DNA from 2 places in the Arthrobacter sp. USHLN218 genome. Region 1 is predicted to be linked to the other one. Evidence: riboswitches for the same ligand, from Rfam matches in the RefSeq annotation. Region 1 holds a riboswitch; the other holds the start of a gene.

Region 1 (7,859 bases):
GGCCCGGGAGACGATCAGCTCGATGTTGTGCGGGTTGAGGATGCCCAGCCCGGTGCCGATCGGGGCGCCGAGCGGCATCACGGCCACCGCGCCGAGGAGCTCAAGCCGCCGGGCCAGGACCGGGTCGTCGTTGGTGTAGGCGAAAACCTTGAACCCGCGGCCGGCCAGCTGTTCCGTCGCCTCCAGCAGCTCCGCCGCGTCGGGCAGCAGGGTTTCCTCGTCGGCGATGACCTCCAGCTTCACCCAGTCCGTCTCCAGCGCCTCGCGTGCCAGCTCGGCCGTCAGCACGGCCTCCCTGGCGGTGAAGCAGCCGGCGGTGTTCGGCAGGATGCGGATGCCCTGCCGTTCCAGCAGGGCGAACAGCGAGGCACCGGTGCCCGGGCTGTAGCGCCGCATCGCCACCGTGGTCAGCTCTGTCCCGGACGCCTGCAGGGCCGCGCCCAGTCCGTCCAGGCTGGGCGCTCCCCCGGTGCCCATGATCAGCCGCGATCCCAGCCGGGTTCCGTCAATGACCAGCTCGTCCATTCCTAGCCTCCCTGCACTGCGGTGATCAGTTCCACGCCGTCGCCCTCGGACAGCAGCGTGCCCGCCCAGCTTCCGCGCGGCGCCACTTCGGCGTTCAGCGCCACCGCGACGCCCAGCCGTCCGCCGTCGTCCGGTTTACCTTCCGCCGTCAGGCGCCGGCCCGTCGTGGCGGCGACCAGATCCAGCAGGGTCATTCCCTCGGCGACCGGCTGCCGGTCCCCGTTCAGGGTGATATTCATCGTTGGCTCCCTTCCATGCTTGTGCTGAAGCGGTCCGGCCGGAACGCCAGCAGTTCCCGGGGCACCGGCAGGCCTTCCGCCAGGTCGGCGCAGACCTTGGCCGCCGCCGGGGCGAGCAGGACCCCGTGCCGGAAGAAGCCGGTGGCGACCAGCAAGCCCGGCACTTCCCCTCCCGACTCCGCCACGCGCCCGAGCAGCGGCGCATTGTCCGGGGTGCCCGGCCGCGCCCGGCAGGTGGTCTCTTCGAGCTGAAGCTCGGCAACCGCCGGCACCAGCGCCTGGGCGTCGCGCAGCAGCTGGTACACGCCGCCTGCCGAGGGTGCATCCGAGCCGTCCTCGCGCGACGTGGCGCCAATGACCACGGTTCCGTCCTCGCGCGGCACCACGTAGACCGGCAGGCCGCGCACGAGCCCGCGCACCGTCAGGCGCACCAGCGGCCGCAGGGCCTGCGGGACCCGCAGGCGCAGGATGTCGCCGTAGACCGGCCGCAGCGGCAGCCGCAGGGATGCGGGCAGACCGTCCAGCGCCGCGGCGCCCAGCCCGTTGGCCACCACGGTCTCGTCCGCCGCAACCCGCGTCCCGTCATCGAGGACGACGCCGGTCACTTCCCCGCTGCCCGACCTCGCCAGCGCGGCGGCTCGCCGGCGCACCATGCCGGCCCCGGCCTCGGCGAGCGCGTCCAGCAGCGCCGCGGACAGGACACGCGGATCGATCTGGTGGTCGTCGGGGGCGAGGAAGGCTCCGGACAGGGCCGGAGACAGCGCCGGCTCCAGCCGGCGAGCCTCGCGGCTGGTCAGCTGTTCCACCCGCAGTCCCTGGGCCAGCTGGGCCTGGCGCAGGTCCTCAAGGGCCAGCCGGTCGGCCGCATCGAAGGCCGCCACCAGCGTTCCCGCTGCCTGGTGTCCCGTAGTGCCCAGCCCCTGCAGGAAGTCCGGGTACCGGCGGGCGGACGCCAGGGTCAGCGCGAGCAGCTGCTCCTCCTGGTAGTACAGCTCGCTGACCGGGGCCAGCATGCCGGCGGCAGCGAATGTCGCTCCGGACGCGGGAGCCGGGTCGATCACGGTCACGCGGTGCCCGCGGCGCGCTGCCTCCCAGGCGATGCCCAGTCCGACGATGCCGGCGCCGACCACGGCAAGATGTTTTTGACCAGCCAAAGTCCGTCATTCCTTCCCTACGCCGGTACGAACCGGATCAGGTTCAACGGTCGGTGCCACGCACCCTCTCAGCCTGTCGGCTCCGGCTCACGAGGCCGGCGCCGCGGTACCAGGCTCCCGCAGTGTCGCCACCAGTGTACTCATCGCGGGCCGGGCGCCGCGGATGTGACGCCCGGCGGATAGGGCACCGCCGCCGCAAGGTTATGGTTGCAGCTATGGATTTGAGCTCAGCCCGGCTGTACCTGTGCACGGATGCCCGTAAGGCGCAGGGCGATTTTGAACAGTTCCTTGACGCCGCCTACGCAGGCGGCGTCGACATCATCCAGCTGCGGGACAAGTCGCTCGACGCGGCCGAAGAGCTCGATCTGCTGCACGCCCTCGCCGAGGTCGCTGCGCGGCACACGGGGCTGTGGTCGGTCAACGACCGCGCCGACCTCGCCGCCGTCGCCGGGGCACCGGTCTTCCATGCCGGGCAGCGGGACCTGCCGCCGTCCGCGGCACGGAGCGTCCTGTCGAATGGCGCGGCCGGCGGGGCCGTCATCGGCCGCTCCACGCACACGCCGGCGCAGGTTGGCGCCGCACTGCAGGACGCCGAGGTTGACTACTTCTGCACGGGTCCGGTGTGGGCGACCCCCACGAAACCGGGCCGGGCCGCGGTCGGCCTGGAACTGGTGGCGGAAGCCGCGGCGCAGTCTGCGGCGGCGGGCTCCGCCAAACCCTGGTTCGCCATCGGCGGGATCGGGCTGGACAACATCGCGGAGGTGACCGGCGCGGGCGCCCGGAGGGTCGTCGTCGTACGCGCCATCACGGCGGCGGAGGATCCCGCGGCCGCGGCAGCCAAGCTGAAGGCGGCGCTGCCCCCGCTGTGATCAGGCGGTCAGGCCCAGCGCGTTCATGCGGCGGGAATGGTTCCGCGTCAGTTCCGCGAACAGCTCGGTAATGACGGTCTCCTGCGCCCCGGGTTCATCGAATCCCAGCAGGCCGCCCAGGAAGGACCGCTCGATCCCGATCCGCTGGGCCTGGGTCAGCGCCTCGCCGACCAGGCGCCGCCCCCACAGGGCCAGCCGCGAGGCCAGCCGTTCATTGCCCTGGAGGGCCTGCGCGAGCCGGGTGGTCAGCAGCTCCAGCTGCTCCTTGTTCTCCTTGATGCCGGCGACGACCTCGCGGGTCTGCGGGTCAAGCCGGCTGGCAATCGCGCGATAGAAGTCGCCGGAGACCGCATCGGCCACGTAGGCCTTCATCAGCGACTCGTACCAGTCCCCCGGCCGGGTCCGCTCATGGAACGCATCGATCGAGGCCTGGAACGGCAGCATCGCCGTCTGCACGTCGACGCCCATGCGCGCCAGCTCGGCGCTCACCATCTCGAAATGCTCGAATTCGATCACGGCCACCCGGCCGATCTCGGCCCGGTCCCGCAGCGTCGGCGAGAAGCGGGCATCGGAGGAAAAACGCTCGAAGGCCGAGAGCTCCCCGTAGGCCATGACGCCGTACAGATCGATGACGTACTGGCGGTGGGCCTCATCCGTGCCGGCCGCGGGCGCGCCGGCCGGCTGCTCTTCGGTGCTCATAGGTTCCAGCGTAGCCTGACCTGCGGCGCCGCCTGAGGATTAGGCTGGGGATGTGCCGTACCCACATCTGGATGCCAAGGTCAACGAATCGCAGCACCTGCTTGCCCGCGTCCTGAAGGAACTGCGGACCGAGCTGGAGCTGCCCGGCCCGTTCCCGCCGTCCGTGCTGGCTGAGGCGGAGCGTGCGGTGTCCGGCCAGCGCCTGCCCCGGCGCGACTTCACCGCGCTCGAATTCGTTACCGTCGACCCGCCCGGATCGACGGACCTGGACCAGGCGATGTACCTGGAGCGTGCCGGCGACGGCTACCGGGCCTGGTACGCCATCGCCGACGTTCCCTCGTTCATCGAGCCGGGCGGAGAACTGGACCGGGCCACCCGGCTTCGCGGCCAGACCATCTACGCGCCGGACGGACGGATCCCGCTGCACCCCGATGCCATCGGAGAGAACGCCGGCAGCCTGCTGCCCGACGTTGACCGCAGCGCCTACGTCTGGGAGTTCGTGCTCGACGGCGGTGCGAACGTTCTGCAGGTCTCCCTCACCCGGGCGATGGTGCGCAGCCGGGCCAAGCTAACCTACGCACAGGTCCAGGAGGACATCGATTCGGGAACCGCCCCGGACTACCTGGCGCTGCTGAAAGAGATCGGCATCAAACGCCAGGCGCTGGAACTCGCCCGCGGCGGCGCGAGCCTCGAACTGCCGGAGGAGGAGATCGCGCACGACGGGCGGCATTACTTCATCCTGGCCCGGCCCGCCCTCCCGGTGGAGGACTGGAACGCCCAGCTGTCCCTCATGACCGGCATGGCGGCGGCGCGGATCATGCTGGCGGGCAAGGTCGGCATCCTGCGTACCATGCCCGCACCGGACGCCGAGTCCGAGGAGCGGTTCCGCCGCCAGACCATGGCTTTGGGCCATCCGTGGCCGCGGAACATTGCCTACGGCGAATACCTGCGCGGGCTGGACACCTCGGAACCGAAGCAGCTGGCCATCATGAACGCGGCAGGATCGCTGTTCCGCGGCGCCGGCTACACCCCCTTCGACGGAGAGCCCCCGGCCGAGGACATCCAGGCCGCGATTGCGGCCCCCTACGCCCACACCACCGCACCGCTGCGCCGTTTGGTGGACCGCTTCGTCCTGCTGACCTGCGAGGCCCTGGTCTCGGGGCTGCAGGTCCCGGACTGGGTGCGGCAGGCCCTGCCGCAGCTGCCGGAGCTGATGGCGGCCTCCGACCAGCTTGCGTCACGGCTGGACCGGGCTTCCCTGGATGCCGTCGAAGCGGCGCTCCTCAGCCACCGCGTCGGCGAGGAGTTCGATGCCGTGGTCATCAGCGCGCGGCAAAACAACAACCGCCACGGCAACGGCTCCAACGGCTCCAACGGCTCCAACGGCAACGGGAACGGAACCGGCAGCGGCAACGGAAACCGAAACGGGAAAGGCAACGGCAACGGTTCCAACGGGAACGGCCGGCGCGACCCGGTCCCGCGCGGCACGGTCCAGCTCAGCGAACCGGCCGTGACGGCCCGCTGCGAGGGCGAACTGGAGCCGGGCACCTCGGTCCGGGTCCGGCTCATCGAGGCGGATATCGTCAAGCGCTCGGTGCTGTTCGAGCGCGTCGCCGGCTCCTGACCCGGCGCCCGGATTCTCCTCGGCTCCGTGGCCGGGCGCCCGGAACCGCGGCACGACCTGCCGGCGCCCCGGTGCCTTCGCCGGCGATTTGCGTGTGCCCGGTAGACTGGGAAGCGTAGAACTGGATGCCCGGTCGTTGAATGTTCGAAGACTTTGTAAGTTTCAACTCAACAGATCCCGCCCCTACGCGATTTTTGTTCGCCGGACCGGCCATGGATGGCCTCGGTCCGGCACGCAGTTGTTAGCCCGCGATCGGCTTCCGCTGGACGCGCCTGCAGCGTCCGACAGTTCCTGCATGGCTGCGCGCACGCGCGCCATGGAGTCGAGCACCGGCCGCGCAGGCGCCTTATCGAACGGTTATGTCATTGAACACTGAAAACCTGGCCGCGGACGAGGGGCAACTGCTCCACGCGGACAACAGCACCGAAGAGATCGCCGTCGAGGCGACCCTGGCTTCGGACGAACGGCCCCACGAGCTGCCGCAGCAGACCTTTGCGGACTTCAATGTCCGTGCCGACATCGTCCGCTCCCTCTTCGATGCCGGAATCACCCACCCCTTCCCGATCCAGGCCATGACCCTGCCGGTGGCCCTGGGCGGCCACGACATCATCGGCCAGGCCAAGACCGGAACCGGCAAGACGCTGGGCTTCGGCATCCCCGCGCTCCAGCGGGTCATCGGCCGCGATGACGACGGCTACGACAAACTGCCGGTGCCGGGCGCACCGCAGGCCCTCGTCGTGGTGCCGACCCGCGAGCTCGCCGTACAGGTGGCCCGCGACCTCGAAACCGCCTCCCGGCACCGCAACGCCCGCATCGCCGTCATCTACGGCGGCCGCGCCTACGAGCCGCAGATCGAAGCGCTGAGCCAGGGCGTCGAGGTCGTCGTCGGCACCCCCGGCCGCCTGATCGACCTGCACCGGCAGCGCCACCTGAGCCTGAAGAATGTCCGGATCGTGGTCCTGGACGAGGCCGACGAGATGCTGGACCTGGGCTTCCTGCCCGACGTGGAAACCCTGCTCGGCGCCACTCCCGCCGTCCGCCAGACCATGCTGTTCTCCGCGACGATGCCCGGCCCCGTGGTGGCCATGGCCCGGCGCTACATGACGCAGCCCACGCATATCCGCGCGGCGGACCCGGACGACGAGGGCATCACCAAGAAGGACATCCGCCAGGTCATCTACCGGGCCCACAGCCTGGACAAGACCGAGGTCGTGGCCCGCATCCTGCAGTCCAACGGGCGCGGCCGCACGATCATCTTCACCAAGACCAAGCGCACCGCCGCCAAGGTGTCAGAGGAACTGGTCGACCGCGGCTTCGCTGCTGCGGCCATCCACGGGGACCTGGGCCAGGGTGCCCGCGAACAGGCGCTGCGGGCCTTCCGCAGCGACAAGGTGGACGTCCTGGTGGCCACCGACGTCGCCGCGCGCGGCATCGACGTCGACGACGTCACCCACGTCATCAACTACCAGTGCCCCGAGGACGAGAAGACCTACCTGCACCGCGTGGGCCGCACCGGCCGTGCCGGGAACAAGGGCACCGCCATCACGTTTGTCGACTGGGACGATGTGCCCCGCTGGGGCCTGATCAACAAGGCCCTCGGCCTGGACGTCCCGGAGCCGGTAGAGACCTACTCCTCCTCCCCGCACCTCTACACGGACCTGGACATTCCCGAGGGCACCAAGGGCCGCCTGCCGCGCAACCAGCGCAAGCTGGCCGGCATCAACGCCGAGACGCTCGAAGACCTCGGCGAGACCGGCAAGAAGCACCCCCGCGGCGGCGGCCGCGAAGGCGACCGGCGGCGCGGGGGTGAACGCGGCGGTGAGCGCGGCGGAAGCCGGCGCGCCCAGGGCGGACGCAGCGAAGAGACCCGCACGGAAGGTGCAGGCTCGGGCTCGGGCCGCAGCCGCCGTCGTCGTTCCTCTTCCGCTTCCGGCGAGCAGCCCGCCGCGGCGGCCAGGGAATCCCGTGGCTCGGAGGCCGGCAAGCCCGCGGGCGAGGACGGCAGCCCGCGCCGCCGCCGGACCCGCACCCGCCGCCGCAACGGCGAAGTAGTGCAGTCCGGCAGCCAGCCCGCCGCCGAGTAGCGGTTCGGGACAGGATAAGCGCAGTGACAACGGCTTTTGCCGCGCCGGAGGACCCGGTGTGGACGTCGGGCGGCGGGAATCTGGTGGTCCAGGCGGACAACGCCGAGTTCCTGCCGTCCCTCCCGGATGCCGCCTTCACCATGATCTATGTGGACCCGCCCTTCAACACCGGTCGGGTCCAGCGGAGGCAGCAGACCTCGATGGTGCGCAGCGCCGACGGCGAGGGCGACCGCGTGGGGTTCAAGGGCCGCTCCTACCAGACCATCAAGGGCATGCTGACCAGCTATGACGACGCCTTCGAGGACTACTGGTCCTTCCTGGAGCCGAGGCTGGCCGAGGCATGGCGCCTGCTCGCCGACGACGGCACGCTTTACCTCCACCTGGATTACCGGGAGGTCCACTACGCCAAAGTGCTCCTCGACGCGCTGTTCGGCCGGGAGTGCTTCCTGAACGAGATCATCTGGGCCTACGACTACGGCGGACGCGCCAAGAACCGCTGGCCGGCCAAGCACGACAACATCCTGGTGTACGTCAAGAATCCGAAGCGCTACTACTTCGACAGCGCCGAAGTCGACCGCGAACCGTACATGGCGCCCGGCCTGGTCACCGCCGAAAAGGCCGCCCGCGGCAAGCTGCCGACCGACGTCTGGTGGCACACCATCGTG
Region 2 (7,859 bases), on a different contig from region 1:
GAACGGTTTATGCCGGGCAGGCGCCGCAACGCTGTCGTCCGCGGCGTGGGCGGCCGGTATGGCAGCGGTTCCAGTCCCGGACCGGTCAGGAATAGTGTTCACCGGAAGAAGTCCTTTTCCATCAGGGATGATGCTCGATTCTATCCACAGTAGAAGTGGCAAATAACAGCCAAACGGGCACCTGTATGAGAGAATGGCTCTTGGCTGGTAATGGAACCACATGCCACTACCGGTCCAGCGACAGGCTTCCAGGTTTGTCGGCGATGCTTCCGGTTAGCAAGGCCCATCATCCGGATGGGACCCGCGGAATCCGCCAGACAACCCTACCGATGAAGAGAATATACGCGGTAGTAGGAAAAGCGCCGCTGGTCCCCGGGTGTGCTGCGCTCCCTAGATGGCGCGAGCCCGGGCGATATAACAATGACTTCCGGTGACGGGCGGCCGCAAGGCCCGAAGAATAACCGGCAAACCGCCCTTGGGGGCGCCGGAATGTGGCTGGTGCCAGAGGGGGCTGGAGTGCAGAGCTACAGATGGAAATTGAACAGCAGAACCCGGAAGCACAAGGCGACGCAGCCGTAGGGACGGGGATGGAGCCGGCCGCGCCGCCGGCCAAGCGGGCGGTACGGACCCGCCGGAAAGCCGCCGTGGACCTGGACCTGGCGGCGTCTTCGGAGGAACTGCCCCTGGAAACGCCGGCGCCCGCACGGACCCGCGTCCGCCGCACCCGGAAACCGGCCGCCGCATCCGCGGGCGCCGGGGGTGCCGTAACCGTTCCGCCGATGCCGGCCGAGCCGCCGGCCGTGGGAGAAGCGGACACGCAGAGCGACGCCGCTCCGGCGCAGGGCGCAGAAGCCCCGCCTGCCGAAACCGAGGCGCCCGCCAAGCCCAAGACGACCCGCCGCCGGAAAGCCGCACCCAAGGCCGAAGCCCAGGCGGCCGAGACCCAGGCCACCGAGGCGCCGGCCGACCAGCCTGCGGCCGGCCAGCCTGCGGCCGGCGCCGCCGCCGTCGAGAAGGTCGGCACGGAAGGGGCTACCGCGGAGAGCACCGCCGCTGTCCAGGCCTCCCCGGAACAGGCTGCCGCCGAGCCCGCTGCGGAGGAGCCCGCCGCAGCCGAGCCCGCTGCAGCCGAGGCGGCCCCCGCACCGGCGCGGACGCGCCGGACCCGCACTTCGACCCGGAAGAAGCCGGCCGCGAAAGCGGAGGAAACCGCCGAAGTTTCCGAGCCGGCCGGTCCGTCTGCGGAGCCCACCGAGACCGCCGGGTCCGCTCCCGCCGCGGCTGGCGAGCCGGCCGTCGAGGCCGCCTCCGCAGAGCCAGCCCGCGCTGAGGCCGGGGAGGCGCCGCAGGACCAGTCGTCGCCCGCCGGTGAAGCGGCCCAGGACGAGACTGCCCAGGACGAGAGCGCCCAGGATGCGGCAGCGCCGCTGAATCCGTTCGCAGTGCCCGAGTCGCCGATGTCGCTGCTGTTCCATGCGCCGGACCTGACCACGGTCCGCCCCGCCCGGCCTGCCGAGGAGCCCGAGCCGGCCGAAGCAGCCGACGAGGAGGAGGGCGGCCGCCGCCGAAGCCGGCGGAACCGCCGTTCGAAGAGCAAGAACCGCACCGAGGCCGTCGAAGAGACCGCCACGGAAGAAACGCCTGGCGCCACGGAAGAGGAAGCCGCCCCGGAAGCGGCCGACGGGGTGACCGCACGCCGCCGGCGCCGTCGGCGCCGCGGCGACCAGGACCTGGAGCTGACGGGCGGCCACGAAGATGATCCGCCTAACACGGTCACGCGGGTCCGCGCACCGCGGCCGGTCAGCGAAACCGCGCCGAGCAACCGCGTCTCTTCCGTCAAGGGCTCGACCCGGCTCGAGGCCAAGAAGCAGCGGCGCCGGGAGTCCCGGGAGTCGGGCCGCCGCCGCCAAGTCATCACCGAGGCCGAGTTCCTCGCACGCCGGGAGTCCGTAGACCGGCAGATGGTGGTTCGCCAGCGCGATGACCGCATCCAGATTGCCGTCCTCGAGGACGGTGTGCTGGCCGAGCACTTCGTCTCCAAGACCCAGCAGGACTCGCTGATCGGCAACGTCTACCTGGGCAAGGTGCAGAACGTGCTGCCGAGCATGGAGGCGGCGTTCGTGGACATCGGACGCGGCCGCAACGCCGTACTTTATGCCGGCGAGGTCAACTGGGACGCGGCGCATCTGGATGGCCAGCCCCGCCGCATCGAGAACGCCCTCAAGTCCGGCGACTCGGTGCTCGTGCAGGTCACCAAGGACCCCGTCGGCCACAAGGGAGCCCGGCTGACCAGCCAGATCTCCCTGCCCGGCCGGTTCCTGGTCTACGTGCCCGGCGGGTCGATGACCGGCATCTCGCGCAAGCTTCCGGATGTCGAGCGCAACCGGCTCAAGAAGATCCTCAAGGAGCACGTCCCCGAGGGCGCCGGCGTGATCGTGCGCACGGCCGCCGAAGGCGCCAGCGAGGAAGAGTTGATGAACGACATCAACCGGCTGCGCGCCCAGTGGGAAGGCATCGACGGCAGGGCCAAGTCGAACAAGACGCTGCCGCCCGAGATGCTCTACGCCGAGCCTGACCTGACCATCAAGGTTGTGCGCGACGTGTTCAACGAGGACTTCTCCAAGCTCATCGTCTCCGGCGAGGAAGCCTGGGACACCATCGAGGCCTACGTGACCTACGTGGCCCCGGACCTGGTGGACCGCCTGGAGAAGTGGAGCGCGGACGAGGATATCTTCTCGGCCAACCGGATCGACGAACAGATCCACAAGGCGCTCGAGCGCAAGGTCTTCCTGCCCTCGGGCGGCTCCCTGGTGATCGATCGGACCGAGGCCATGACAGTGGTGGACGTCAACACCGGCAAGTTCACCGGATCGGGCGGCAACCTCGAAGAAACCGTCACCAAGAACAACCTCGAGGCGGCTGAGGAAGTCGTCCGGCAGCTGCGCCTGCGCGATATCGGCGGCATCATCGTCATCGACTTCATCGACATGGTGCTCGAAGCCAACCGCGACCTGGTCCTGCGCCGGCTCGTCGAGTGCCTCGGCCGTGACCGGACCAAGCACCAGGTTGCCGAGGTGACGTCCCTGGGCCTGGTCCAGATGACGCGCAAGCGCATGGGCACCGGCCTGCTGGAGGTGTTCGGCGAAAACTGCGAGCACTGCGGCGGCAGGGGCGTCGTGACCCACGACGAGCCGATCGAGCACCGCCGGGCAGCAGTCGCCGCGGAGCACCATCAGCACCATGTTCGCGCGGAGAAGGCGCCGCGTCCGGAGCGGCAGTCGCGCAGCGAGAAGCGCCGGAACCGCGGCCAAGGCAACCAGGATGCGGGCCAGCAGGCGCAGGCCGCCCATGAGGCGCCTCAGCCGGACGACGCGGAGCGCCAGGCCAAGGCCCAGGCCACCCGGGCCGCGCTGGCGAACATTGCCGCCGCAGCCCAGGCCGCGCACGAGGCCGAGGACCATGCCCATGAGCTGGCCGAGGCGGGCGCTGCCCCGTCCGCACCGGTCCTGAAGATCAACGGCGAGGAAGTGGCGCTGCCGCGGGCCGAGCACAGCCCGGCCGCCGCGAGCGAAAAGCCGGCCCTGACGCTCGAGAACCTGACCGAGGCCTTCGACCGGGTCAGCCCCGAGGTCAAGGCGGAGAAGCCCGCCCCGGCCGAAACCCGGCCGGGGGCCGCGCCGGAGCCGTCCGCGGCGGAGGCGTCCTCAGCATCTGCCGCACCCGCCGCCGAACCCGTGCAGCCGGCACGTGCGCAGGCGGAGCCGGGCACGGCACCTGCGCAGGCGCAACCGGCCACGGCACCGACGGGCCGGCGCCGGCGCCACCGGGCCGCCGTCCGGCCGCAGGGAGCGGCCAATGCCGAACCCGTCCAGCAGCTCCCGGAAGCCCCCGCGCCCGCGGTTGCCGCCGGAGGCGCCCCGGCCGCCCGCCGGGTGTCGGTCTCCGCGCCGGCGGCCAAGCCGGCCCAGCCGGAGAAGAAGGGCGCCGAGCCGGTAATCCTTGGCGTGGGAGTCCCCGCTTCCGAGCTCTGACCACGGCAGCAAAAACGCCGCCGGGTGCCTCTTACTTGGCACCCGGCGGCGTTTTGCTATGCTGGCGTCAGTGACACGGGGTGCCGGTAACGCCGGCTGAGATGGATACCCGTTGAACCTGAACCAGTTAGGACTGGCGGAGGGATTGTCACACGGCTCCGCCGGCGTTGCCTCTATATTTCGATCGTCCCGCCGCGCTGCCGTGCAACGCTCGCTCCGCCTCTGATCGATGGAGCCAGCAGTGGAAACCCGCAGCATCCCCAGGGTACTGAGCATCGCCGGAACCGACCCGACCGGCGGCGCCGGCATCCAGGCGGACCTGAAGAGCATCGCGGCCAACGGCGGTTACGGCATGGCCGCCGTCACGGCACTGGTCGCCCAGAACACGCGGGGCGTGCGCAGCGTGCACACGCCGCCGCCGTCGTTCCTGGCGGAGCAGCTGGCAGCAGTCAGCGACGACGTCGAGATCGACGCCGTGAAGATCGGCATGCTCGGCTCGGCGGACATTATCGAAGCGGTCGGGGAGTGGCTCGCGGAAACCGCGCCCGCCGTCGTCGTTATTGATCCGGTGATGGTGGCGACCAGCGGCGACCGGCTGCTGGAACCGGCGGCAGAGGAATCCCTGCGACTGCTGCTGCGGAACGCGCACCTCGTTACTCCCAACCTTCCGGAACTCGGTGTGCTGCTCAACGAGCCGATGGCAGAAGACTGGGACGCGGCGCTGGCCCAGGGCCGCACCCTCTCGCGCCGCTACGGGACCATTGTGCTGGTGAAGGGCGGGCACCTGCCCGGCGGCGATTGCCCCGACGCACTGGTGGACGTGCACGGTCGCCTCGCCGAGGACGTCGTCGAATTCCGCTCGGCGCGCGTGGCCACGGCCAACACGCATGGCACCGGCTGCTCCCTCTCCTCGGCGATGGCGACGGTGCAGGCGCGGACCGGGGACTGGACCGAGTCGCTGAAACAGGTCAAGGACTGGCTCTTCGGCGCGCTGGCCCGCGCCGACGAGCTGGAAGTCGGCCAGGGCAACGGGCCCATCCACCACTTCCACCACCACACTCCGCGGCCGCCCGCCGCCTTCAGCGCCGAGTGCTGGGAAGACATTGCCGGCCTGCGCGCGGGAATTTTCGGCCTCGGCTTCATCCGCCAGCTGGGTGACGGATCGCTGCCGGAGACCGACTTCGGCTACTACCTCGCGCAGGACGCGCTCTACCTGTCCGGCTATTCGCGTGCGCTGGCGCTTGCGAGCAGCTTGGCGCCGACGGCGGGGGAGCAGCTGTTCTGGGCGAAGGGAGCCCGCGACTGCATCGAGGTGGAGGCGCAGCTGCACCGGGAATGGCTCAGCGAGCGCGAGGTGCCCGGCGGGCTCGGGCCCGTGACCAAGCAGTATGTCGACCATCTGCTGGCGACCGGCGCCTCCGGCGGCTATGCCGAGCTCGTTGCGGCGGTCATTCCGTGCTACTGGCTGTATGCGCACGTCGGCGAGGTGCTCCACGGCGCCTACCGGGCCTCGGGAGCGGCCGGGCATCCGTACGGCGACTGGCTGGAAACCTACGCGGACCAGGGGTTCGCTGAGGCGACGCGGCAGGCGGTCGGTATCATGGACGATGTTGCCGCGCGTTCGACCGAGGACGTGCGGCGGCGGATGCTTGAGGCGTTCCGCGAGTCCTCGCGCTACGAACTCCGGTTCTTCGACGCGCCGCGGCTGCACGCCGGAGGGACGCCCGCCTGAGCAGGGGCGCCGATCGCCGGGGTACGCCACGCCGGACCAGCCGGTATTTGCGGGTTGGAGCGGATATAGCGTAACCTAGTTCTTCGGTGCAAACGCCTTCGAAGGGATCATCCCGTTGGCGTGACTGCACAGCGCTGGCGCGGAGCTAATCAGGCCCGCAGAAGAGCGCGTAAAGGTATCAAACGTCGAGAGAAGTGAGTTCCCAAGTGGTGTACGCGATTGTCCGCGCAGGCGGCCGCCAAGAAAAGGTTTCCGTAGGAGACCTCGTGACCCTTGACCGCGTCCCCGGTGGAGCCGGCAGCACCTTCGAGCTGCCTGCACTGCTCCTGGTCGATGGCGACAAGGTCACCTCCGCAGCTGACGAACTGGCCAAGGTCAAGGTCACTGCCGAGATCGTTGAGAATCTTCGCGGCCCGAAGATTGTCATCCAGAAGTTCAAGAACAAGACCGGCTACAAGAAGCGCCAGGGCTTCCGTTCCGAACTGACCAAGGTCAAGGTCACCTCCATCGCTTAATTGCGGTCGGCAGGCTTCCAGCAGTTTCCAGAGACACAAAGGTAGGCATAGCAAATGGCACATAAGAAAGGTGCGAGCTCCACTCGCAACGGTCGCGATTCCAACGCTCAGCGTCTGGGCGTGAAGCGCTTCGGTGGCCAGGTGGTCTCCGCTGGTGAGATCATCGTCCGCCAGCGCGGCACCCACTTCCACCCGGGCGCGAACGTAGGACGCGGTGGCGACGACACTCTGTTCGCCCTCGAGGCCGGAGCCGTTGAATTCGGTACCCGCCGCGGACGCCGTGTGGTCAACATCGTCGCTGCTGCAGCCGCCGAGTAGTTTTCGGCTGTAGACAGCTTTCCAGTGAGGCGGGCCGGCTGGTCCGCCTCACTGGTATTTAACCCGACTAGAATCACCCATGGACCGTCCGTGCGCGACAGGTCCGCCGCACGCAAGAGGAGTTGAACGTGGCAACTTTCGTTGACCGGGTTGTACTGCACGTATCCGGTGGGGACGGCGGCCACGGCTGCGTTTCCGTAAGACGCGAAAAGTTCAAGCCACTGGGCGGTCCCGACGGCGGCAACGGCGGCAACGGCGGCGACGTCATCCTCCGGGTCGACTCCCAGACCACCACGCTGCTGTCCTATCACCACGCGCCGCACCGCCATGCCAGCAACGGCGACTTCGGCAAGGGCGACATGCGCCACGGCAGCAACGGGGAGACCCTGGTCCTGCCCGTGCCGGACGGAACGGTCGTCAAGACCAAGGACGGCAAGGTCCTGGCGGACCTGGTCGGCGAGGGAGCCGAGTACGTCGTGGCCGCGGGGGGCCAGGGCGGCCTGGGCAACGCGGCGCTGTCCTCGCAGAAGCGCAAGGCGCCGGGCTTCGCGCTCCTCGGAGTTCCCGGGGACGAGCAGGACGTGCTGCTGGAGCTGAAGACCATCGCCGACGTCGCGCTGGTCGGCTACCCCTCGGCGGGGAAGTCGAGCCTGATCGCGTCGCTGAGCGCGGCCCGGCCCAAGATCGCCGACTACCCGTTCACTACCCTGGTGCCCAACCTCGGCGTCGTGCAGGCGGGCGATGTCCGCTTCACGATCGCGGACGTCCCCGGACTCATCCCCGGCGCCAGCGAAGGCCGCGGCCTGGGTCACGAATTCCTCCGCCACGTGGAGCGCTGCGCGGCCCTGGTGCATGTGCTGGACTGCGCCAGCCTCGAATCGGACCGCGACCCGATCACGGACCTTGAGGTGATCGAGGCGGAGCTGGGCGCCTACGCCGTCGACATGAGCTACGCGGGCAGCGAGGGCGTGGTGCCGCTGAACGAACGGCCCCGGCTGGTCGCCCTCAACAAGGTGGACGTCCCGGACGGACGGGACATGGCGGAGTTCGTGCGGCCGGAACTGGAGCGCCGGGGCTACCGCGTGTTCGAAATCTCCGCGGTCAGCCACGAAGGCCTGCGCCAGCTGAGCTTCGCCATGGCCGAGATCGTTTCCGCCGCCCGCACCAACGCCGCGTCCGCCCCCGCCCCGGCGCGGATCGTGCTGCGCCCTAGGGCGGTCAACGAGGCCGGCTTCACCATCCGCAAGGAAGAGAAGAACCTCG

Evidence for each region. A riboswitch is a leader RNA that binds a small molecule or an ion and turns the genes downstream of it on or off. The one in region 1 is predicted to bind thiamine pyrophosphate.
Region 2: another riboswitch for thiamine pyrophosphate. It lies ahead of thiD (bifunctional hydroxymethylpyrimidine kinase/phosphomethylpyrimidine kinase); the one in region 1 lies ahead of thiO (glycine oxidase ThiO).

What each region holds. Positions count from the first base shown of each region.
Region 1 covers NZ_JBBCYT010000002.1:539,303-547,161, reverse strand. The annotation lists gene WFH44_RS06260 (thiazole synthase) at 1-525, opposite strand, end outside; gene thiS (sulfur carrier protein ThiS) at 528-764, opposite strand; gene thiO (glycine oxidase ThiO) at 761-1,918, opposite strand; TPP riboswitch at 1,916-2,049, opposite strand; gene thiE (thiamine phosphate synthase) at 2,134-2,787, shown strand; gene WFH44_RS06240 (ferritin-like fold-containing protein) at 2,788-3,486, opposite strand; gene WFH44_RS06235 (RNB domain-containing ribonuclease) at 3,539-5,110, shown strand; gene WFH44_RS06230 (DEAD/DEAH box helicase) at 5,470-7,194, shown strand; gene WFH44_RS06225 (DNA-methyltransferase) at 7,218-7,859, shown strand, end outside.
Region 2 covers NZ_JBBCYT010000007.1:228,333-236,191, forward strand. The annotation lists gene WFH44_RS16725 (vitamin K epoxide reductase family protein) at 1-60, opposite strand, end outside; gene WFH44_RS16730 (Rne/Rng family ribonuclease) at 531-4,031, shown strand; TPP riboswitch at 4,098-4,194, shown strand; gene thiD (bifunctional hydroxymethylpyrimidine kinase/phosphomethylpyrimidine kinase) at 4,261-5,763, shown strand; gene rplU (50S ribosomal protein L21) at 5,970-6,278, shown strand; gene rpmA (50S ribosomal protein L27) at 6,333-6,596, shown strand; gene obgE (GTPase ObgE) at 6,725-7,859, shown strand, end outside.